DNA from 3 places in the Erwinia sp. INIA01 genome. Region 1 is predicted to be linked to each of the others. Evidence: predicted binding sites of a transcription regulator. Region 1 holds the regulator's gene; each other region holds the start of a gene.

The links. The regulator Fur, encoded in region 1, represses iron uptake genes when iron is present. The targets are predictions, from matches to a motif close to ATAATAATGAGAACNACTATCAA.
Region 2: the regulator Fur is predicted to act here: its motif matches at 1,204-1,226, upstream of OMR58_RS04260 (TonB-dependent siderophore receptor).
Region 3: the regulator Fur is predicted to act here: its motif matches at 1,274-1,296, upstream of OMR58_RS04435 (TonB-dependent siderophore receptor).

The regions. Positions count from the first base shown of each region.
Region 1 is NZ_JAPDNC010000012.1:32,673-35,818, forward strand. It holds gene ybfF (esterase) at 1-46, shown strand, start outside; gene ybfE (LexA regulated protein) at 193-474, shown strand; gene fldA (flavodoxin FldA) at 620-1,150, shown strand; gene fur (ferric iron uptake transcriptional regulator) at 1,545-1,988, shown strand; gene mtr (tryptophan permease) at 2,045-3,146, opposite strand, start outside.
Region 2 is NZ_JAPDNC010000002.1:520,229-523,374, reverse strand. It holds gene OMR58_RS04265 (ABC transporter ATP-binding protein) at 1-815, opposite strand, end outside; gene OMR58_RS04260 (TonB-dependent siderophore receptor) at 1,357-3,146, shown strand, end outside.
Region 3 is NZ_JAPDNC010000002.1:561,461-564,606, reverse strand. It holds gene OMR58_RS04445 (ABC transporter permease) at 1-43, opposite strand, end outside; gene OMR58_RS04440 (siderophore ABC transporter substrate-binding protein) at 44-988, opposite strand; gene OMR58_RS04435 (TonB-dependent siderophore receptor) at 1,394-3,146, shown strand, end outside.

The DNA.
Region 1 (3,146 bases):
ACCTGATGCAGTTTTACGCGCAATTCGTCGATTTTTTGTGCTGTAAAAACAATTATTTCCCTATGTTGTTAAAACATTGTCGTCATCACTTTCACTGGGGTATGATGCGCGCTGACATTTTTCCGCTGGTGATTTTTACGGCGGATAACGGCCTGACACATCAGAAATCCAGCCTTTCAGTATCACTAATCTATGGCAAAAGAGAACACGGACCGCACAACGATCGATCTGTTCGCAGATGAACGTCGCCCGGGACGACCGAAAACTAATCCGCTGACGCGTGATGAGCAGCTGCGCATCAATAAACGTAATCAGCTTAAACGCGATAAAGTTCGCGGGCTTAAGCGTGTCGAGCTGAAAATGAACAGTGAAGCCGTTGACGCACTTAACCAACTGGCCGAAGCGCGCAATATGAGCCGCAGTGAACTGATTGAAGAGATGTTGCTAAACCAGTTAAAACACCTTCAGTCCTGAATACACCGCGTGCTATCAACGCACAAAGCGACAAATGCCGCAGGATTACTCATTTATCCATTGACGGCGGTCTGCTATTATTACGGCTATCTGCAAAAATTTTGGCAGCCACCATATCATTAAGATTCAAGAGGTTATTAAACTCATGGCAATCGTAGGCATTTTCTTTGGCAGCGATACAGGCAATACGGAAAACATTGCAAAGATGATCCAGAAACAGCTGGGTAAAGACGTTGCAGAAGTTCGTGATATTGCCAAAAGCAGCAAAGAAGACCTTGAAGCCTTCGACATTCTGCTGCTGGGCATTCCCACCTGGTATTACGGTGAAGCCCAGTGTGACTGGGATGACTTTTTCCCTACGCTGGAAGAGATCGACTTCAACGGTAAGCTGGTAGCCCTGTTCGGCTGTGGCGATCAGGAAGACTACTCAGAATACTTCTGCGATGCGATGGGCACTATCCGCGACATCATTGAACCAAACGGTGCGATCCTGGTGGGCCAGTGGCCGACCGAAGGCTACAATTTCGAAGCTTCTAAAGGCCTGGCGGATGACAACCACTTCCTGGGTCTGGCGATTGACGAAGATCGTCAGCCAGAACTGACCAACGAGCGCGTTGATAAGTGGGTTAAGCAAATTTTTGATGAACTTCAGTTGAAAGAAATCATCGAAGCCTAAGCTAAACGGCCTGATGTGAGAGACATCTCACATCAGGCCAGTGATTTTTCCTATAGAAGTAATAGATACGTATTTGTAACTTCCACCTGTAAAAATGTACAATAACCCTATCGGTTACCCGCTTTCTCATCCTTCAGCCTCTCTAAACGATCTTTTGCGATCGCCGTGCGGCGGAGTGAGATAGAGCGAAATGTTAACTTTGTAAGATTTGGACGCAGGCCTCACTGGACGTAATGACATTAATCCTTACATCCAATAGTGGTATCAGGCATTCCTTGTTGTTTTCATTTCGATGTATGAGTTCTATACTGTGACGCATCCAACTCTAGCGTCAACCGATGTTCAGGGCTTTTCAGCCACTAAGTGACTAGCAAAGTAACAGGACAATATCCGCATGACTGACAACAATACCGCATTAAAGAAGGCCGGCCTGAAAGTCACGCTTCCACGACTGAAAATTCTGGAAGTGCTTCAGGAACCAGAAGGCCATCACGTCAGTGCGGAAGACTTGTATAAGCGCCTGATTGATATGGGCGAAGAAATCGGTTTAGCCACGGTCTACCGCGTGCTTAACCAGTTTGATGACGCAGGGATCGTTACCCGTCATAACTTTGAAGGCGGTAAATCCGTTTTCGAACTGACTCAGCAGCACCACCACGATCATCTGATCTGCCTGGACTGCGGTAAAGTTATTGAATTCCGCGACGAGTATATCGAAGCACGTCAGCGTGAAATCGCGACTCGCCACGGAATCAAGCTGAGCAATCACAGCCTGTATCTCTATGGCCATTGCTCTAAGGGCGACTGCCGCGAAGACGATACGCTGCACGACGAGTAATCCGTTCTGAAATCAGTATGAAACCGGTGGCTATGCCCACCGGTTTTTTTTGCGCGTTATCCGGCATAGACCGGCAGGACGTTCCAGTACGAAAGTATGGAAACCAGCGCATTCACCGCGCCGAAGATCAGCACCAGAACGATCGGTGCCGTCCCTCCTCTCACCTGCCAGGCAGCGTTGGTGAAACGTTGTCGGGCCTTTCTCGCCAGCATTGCCGGAGTGATCACCGCCCACAGCGTAGCCGCCAGCCCGGCATAACCAATCGCCACAAGAAAGCCGTTTGGCCAGATCATCGCCGCCGTCAGCGGAAGAATAAAGGTGACCACCGTCGTTTTTAACCGACCGAAGGCTGAACGATCAAACTTAAACAGATCGGCAAGATAGTCGAAGAACCCCAGACTGACACCGAGGAATGAACAGGCGACGGCAAAGTTCGAGAAGATATCCAGCAGCAGATTCAGATAGGGGCTGTGCAGCACACCCGACAGTGCGGCGACCAGCACGTCGATATTTCCGCCCTGTGCTGCAATCGCTTTGAATTCGTGGCGCGGGATATTGCCCATCGTGCCAATAATCCAGATAAAGTAGATCACCAGTGCCAGCAGTGTGCCAAACACCAGACAGCGACAAACCCGGCTGCCGTTCTTTTGATAGTAGCTGACCAGCCCGGCGATATTACCGTGATAGCCAAATGAAGCGAGGCAAAATGGGATCACCATCCACAGATAGCGCAGGTAGTGGCTTTCCTCCCCATGACTGTCCAGCAGTTTCACCGGTTCGATATGCCACAGCAGTCCGCCAAAGATAATCAAAAACGTAATCACTTTCGCGCCGAGAAAAATCAGCGTCATACGACTGACCATTGCCGTACCCAGCCAGATAAACAGCGCTACCAGTAGCGTAAAAGCGAACCCAGCGCTGCGGGCAGAAACCGGCAATGATAGCTGGCTCAGCGTATGCTGGATAATCGCTCCACTGGCGGAGATATAGGCATAGGTCAGTATCCCCAGAACAAAGGCGACGGACAGACCGTTAATCAGATTCCAGCCCCGTCCCAACAAATCGCGAGTGATCGTGTCGAAGCTGGAACCGGCCGGATAATGCAGACTGGCCTCCAAAAACAGCAACCCGGAAAGCAACATGCAGAACCAGGTGATA
Region 2 (3,146 bases), on a different contig from region 1:
AACGGCATAAAGAACGGTTTCTGCGTCAGCGGGTTGATCGACATCTGCACATCGACATCAAAGGCAGCTTTAATCATCTCCGGCGTGCAGTTTTCATCTTCACCGGTCACGCCGAGCAGACGCCCCTGCTTCATAAACACCAGCATGTCAGCGTAGTTCACGGCGAAGTTAAGATCGTGCAGCACCACGACCACGGTACGGCCATGCAGCCGGGTCAGATCGTGCAGCAGTTCGAGGATCTCCACCTGATAGCGCAGATCGAGGAAGGTTGTGGGTTCATCCAGCAGAATGGTTTGGGTTTGCTGCGCCAGCGCCATCGCGATCCAGCAGCGCTGCCGCTGACCGCCGGAGAGGCTGTCCACCGACTGATGGGCGAATTCGGCGGTGCCGGTAAGCTGTAACGCCTGCTCAACCGCCGCTTCATCCGCATCCGACCACTGGCGCATAAAGTTCTGCCACGGGTAGCGGCCGCGGGAAACCAGCTCAAACACCGTCAGCCCTTCCGGCAGCAGCGGCGACTGCGGCAGCATGCCCAGCTGACGGGCAACGGCTTTAGTCGGCTGCTGGTGAATGCTTTTGCCATCCAGCAGCACGCTGCCGCCGAGGGGAGTCAGCATCCGTGCAATGGTGGTCAGCAGGGTGGATTTCCCCGAACCGTTAGCGCCGACCAGCACGGTCATTTTCTTCGCCGGGATCGTCAAACTGATATCATCAACGATTATCTGCTTCCCGTATCCGGCCGACAGCCGATCCAGCTCGATCCCCTGCTGCCGGGCCCTGTTCTCGCCCGCACTCTGCTCCACCCGCTGTGGCATTGACTACTCCTGCACCGCAACGGCGTGGCTCCCGGCCAGCGCGCGCGTAAGTCTCAAATAAAAATAACTCTCATTATCTTTCTCGATCATGCGTAGAATGAATGTAGTAGTCAAGAATTAATGCGGTGCTTATTAAAACATCTCGCTTCGCGATTTTATGGAATCTTCAGGAAAGATAAGTTTTTTAATTAATCATTATTATCAATAAATTAAAAAATAATAACCCGACAGGAAATGTGACAACCTGGCGTTAAAAAGCTTGCATGATTTTTTCCTTATTTTTGCGTTTACTACTACATATCAGCATGTTTGAATGATTCTCAATTACATATCCGACCCCATTAAACGGGCTAACGGGTAGGCAGCGTTAATCGCAATCAATCGGGCAATGAATACGAAAACTCCTCTCATCTCAGCAACGAAGATGAGACACGTGCAGGGTAAAAATTAAATGACTGAGTTAAAGCCTTCTTTTCTGGGGAAAAAGGGTTATGCGCTGTTTTCAGCGATCTTCATCGGCACGCTGGCCTCTTCGGTAACGATGGCGGCAGAAGCCCCCGCTGCGGCCAGCAGCAGCGACAAAACAACGAAAGATGCGGGAACGATGACGGTGGAAGCCAGCGTCGCCGATGCTGACAAAACCATGACCTCCGGCTATCAGCCACTGAATTCCACTACAGCCACCCTGACCAATATGCCGCTGCTGGATATCCCGCAGGTGGTGAATACCGTCAGCGATCGCGTGATTGAAGATCAGCACTCCACCACGCTGGATGAAGTGCTTAACAACGTCAGTAACGTGGTGCAGACCAACACCCTGGGCGGCACGCAGGATGCCTTTGTGCGCCGTGGCTTCGGCAGCAACCGCGATGGTTCCGTGCTGACTAACGGCCTGAAAACCGTCCTGCCACGCAGCTTCAACGCCGCTACCGAACGGGTTGAGGTATTGAAAGGCCCGGCTTCTACGCTGTACGGCATCCTCGACCCCGGCGGGCTGGTTAACGTGATTACCAAGCGCCCGGAACGCACCTTTGGCGGTTCCGTTTCAGCTACTTCCACCAGCTTTGGCGGCGGCACCGGTACGGTGGACCTGACCGGGCCGATCGAAGGCACCAACCTGGCGTATCGCCTGATTGGTTCCTATCAGCACGAAGATTACTGGCGCAACTTCGGCAAGGAGCGCAGCAGCTTTATTGCCCCGTCACTGACCTGGTTTGGTGACGATGCGACGGTCAATGTCTCTTATGCCCATCGCAACTACAGCACGCCGTTCGATCGCGGCACCATCTTCGATCTGAATACCGGCCACGCGGTGAATGTAAGCCGTGAAACCCGCTTTGATGAAGAGTACAACATCACCGACGGTGAATCGGATCTTGCGCAGCTGAATGCTGAATACCGCATTAACAATCAATGGACGGCGAAGTTTGACTACAGCTTCAGCCAGGATAAATACAGCGACAATCAGGCGCGCGTGATGAAGTATGACGCCGCCACCGGCAACCTGACCCGCCGCGTTGACGCCACGCAGGGATCGACCCAGCGTCAGCATTCCGCGCGCTTCGATCTGCAGGGCGACGTGGTGATTGGCGGACTGTACAACGAGATCCTGACCGGGGTGGCGTACGAGAACTACGATCTGCTGCGCACCGATATGATCCGCTGTAAGAACGTGCAGGATTTCAATATCTATAATCCGTCCTATGGGGCCACCGGCAAATGTACCTCGGTTTCCGCAGCGGACAGCGATCAGACCATTCAGCAGGTCAGCTACTCGACCTACGTGCAGGATTCACTGTATCTGACCGATAAGTGGATTGCCGTCGGTGCCCTGCGCTATCAGTACTTTACCGAATACGCCGGTAAGGGCCGTCCGTTTAACGTCAATACCGACAGCACCGACAATGCCTGGGTGCCGAAGTTTGGCCTGGTGTACAAAGCCACGCCGACGATCTCGCTGTTCGGGAACGTTTCGCGTTCGTTTATGCCGCAGTACTCCATTGCCAGCTACATCGGCGAACTGCCACCGGAAACCGCTACCGCGTGGGAAGCGGGCGCCAAGTTCGATCTGTTTGACGGCGTAACGGCGAACGTCACCCTGTTTAATATTAATAAAAACAACGTGCTGTATACCGAAACCATCAACGATGAGAGCGTAGCGAAGACCGCCGGACGGGTGCGTTCACGCGGGGTTGAGGTGGATGTAGCCGGTGCGCTGACGCAGAATATTAACGTCATCGCCAGCTATGGCTATACCGATGCCAAAGTCATGGAAGATCCGGATTACAAAGGGAAAATGCTGCCTAATGTACCGCGCCATACCGGATCGCT
Region 3 (3,146 bases), on a different contig from region 1:
CCAGCAATAATGCCAGGCCTGCGGTAAAGGCGAAGGATTTCATTTACGGCTGGGTTTTCGACTTATCCAGTACCTGCTTCACCTGGGTCATCAACAGGCTGTAGCTTTGCAGACCACCGGCGATATACAGCGAACCGGAGTCCAGATACACCACCTGCTGTTTTTTCCAGGCGTTGGTTTTGCGCACCAGCGGGTTATCCAGCACCTGCTGCGCAGAGCTGCCTTCTTTACGGCCAATCGCGCTGTCGCGATCCAGCACGAACAGCCAGTCCGGGTTAGCTTCCATCACGAACTCTGGCGATACCGAGTTGCCGTGGTTGCCGGTTTCCTTAAAGGTGGTAGCCGGTTTAAAGCCCAGCACATCATAGATAAAGCCAAAACGGGAACCCGGTGAATAGGCGCTGAGCTTGCCGCCGTTGACCATCAGCATCATTGCGCTACCGGCGTTGGCCGATTCGCTACGAACGTCGGCGATTTGCGCGTTAAACGCGGCCAGCACCTCTTTCGCTTTTTCCTGCTTGCCGAAGATTTCACCGAGCTGCTCGGTGCGTTCGGTCATGCTGGCGAGGAAGTTGTGCGGGTCGAGATCCGGAGAGATGGTCGGGGCAATTTCACTCAGCTTGCCGTAGGCATCGCGCGCGCGCGCGCCGGCAATAATCAGGTCGGGTTTGGCGTTGCTCAGGGCTTCAAAGTTTGGCTCAAACAGCGTACCGGCATCGAAATAGTCCTGGCCGTTATATTTTGCCAGGTGCGCCGGATAGTGGGCGCTGGTTTTCGGTACGCCAATCACCTTCACGCCAAGCGCATCGGTAATGTCCAGCGCGGCCGGGCTAAGGACCACCACACGCTGTGGATTCTTCGGTACGGCAGTAGTGCCCTGGGCATGAACGATATTGACCGTTGCGCCTTCAGTGGCAGCAAACACAGCGGGTGAACAGACAAGGGACAGCGCAAACAGAGATGACGTAATGGCCTGAGGGAAACGCATTTTCTCTCTCCTGAGAATCAGAAAACTGACATAAATGAGAACTATTCGTATTAAATTTTGTTGCGGGATAATAACGGCAAAATCCTGAAATGTGTAGTGTTTGAGATCAACACATCGTGCTAAAGCCAGAGTTCTACACAAAATCTACACAATTTTGCGGAATGTAAAGGCAAAAATGACACTTAACGAACTGAAAAATCCGCATTTACTGGAATTTCACTGATAAAAACTGACAAAAGTAGCCAATTGTGGAGATATTGTGAATTCGTCCTTACAGGTCTTTTAGTGATAACAATTCTCGTTATCATACACATCATCTTACAATCCTCCACAATTTGAGATTATTTGATGAACAGATATGGACGTTTTCGGATTCACCCTCTGGCTCTGCTTCTTACCGGTTTAATGGCGACCACAGCCAGTGCAGCGGAAGACGCAGAAAGTAACGACAGCGACGCTGTGATGACGGTCCAGAAAACCGCTGAACAGGAACTGAAACAGCAACCCGGCGTCTCCATCATCACCGCCGAAGATATTGCCAAAAGCCCACCCGTCAACGACCTCTCCGACATCATCCGCAAAATGCCAGGCGTCAACCTGACCGGCAACAGCGCCAACGGCAGCCGCGGCAATAACCGTCAGATCGACATTCGCGGCATGGGCCCGGAAAACACGCTGATCCTGATCGACGGTGTACCGGTGAATTCCCGTAGTTCGGTGCGCTACAGCTGGAAAGGCGAGCGCGACACGCGCGGCGACACCAACTGGGTACCTGCCGAGCTGGTTGACCGCATCGAGGTCCTGCGCGGCCCGGCGGCGGCACGCTACGGCTCCGGCGCGGCGGGCGGGGTGATCAATATCTATACCAAGCGCCCAACCAAAGACTGGCACGGCTCGCTTTCCCTGTTCACCAACCAGCCGGAAGACAGTAAAGAGGGCGATACCAAACGCGCCAACTTTAACCTCAGCGGCCCGCTGGCCGGTGATGCGCTGACCATGCGCCTGTACGGCAACATCAACAAAACCGACGCCGACGCCGCCGATATCAACAACGCGCAGAACGGCTCTTATGCCGCCGGTCGTGAAGGGGTGCGTAATAAAGACATTAATGCCCTGTTCTCCTGGAAACTGACACCGTCGCAGATCGTCGATTTCGATTACAGCTACAGCCGCCAGGGCAATATCTACGCCGGAGACACCCAGTACAGCAACGGCAACCTCAGCCCGAATGGTCTGGTCGACTCGCTGTACGGCTCTGAAACCAACCGCCTTTATCGCCAGTCCTACGGGCTGACCCACAACGGCTTCTGGGAGTGGGGAACCTCGAAATTCACCGCATCGTATGAGAAAACCAACAACACGCGCCTGAACGAAGGCTCCACCGGGCGTGTGGAGGGGATGATTAACAGCGACGAGTTCAGCACCAGCCGTCTGGAAAACTACCGTACCAGCGGCGAAGTGAATATCCCGATTGAACAATGGTTATCGCAAACCGTCACCCTCGGTGCGGAGTGGAACCGGGAAGAACTGAACGACCCGGCGTCAATCAGCGCCACCGACGCCAGCGGCGTGACCGTCGGAGGCCAGTCGGGCAATCCGGCGGATCGTAACCCGAAAAACAGCGCCACCACCGCAGCCGTCTACTTTGAAGACAACATCGAACCGTGGGTCGGCACCTTCCTGATCCCGGGCCTGCGCTTCGACCACCACAATCAGTTCGGTAATAACTGGAGCCCAAGCCTGAACCTGTCGCAGGATCTCGGCGAGTTCTTCAAGGTGAAGGCCGGTATCGCCAGAGTGTTTAAAGCGCCGAACCTGTATCAGTCCAGCGAAGGCTATCTGCTCGGCACGCGCGGCAACGGCTGCCCGAAAACCATCTCCAGCGGCAGCTGCTACCTGTTGGGTAACACCGACCTGGATGCCGAAGTCAGCGTGAACAAAGAGCTGGGGCTGGAGTTCGCCGCCGAGGGCTACTCCGCTGGCATCACCTGGTTCCGCAACGATTACAAAAACAAAATCGTCGCCGGTACCGACATTATTGCCACCACCACGACCAACTATAACGTGCTGCAGTGGGAAAACGGCGGCAAGGCGCTGGTGGAAGGACTGGAAGCCAACCTGACCGTGCCACTGCTGCGTGACGTACTCGACTGGCGCA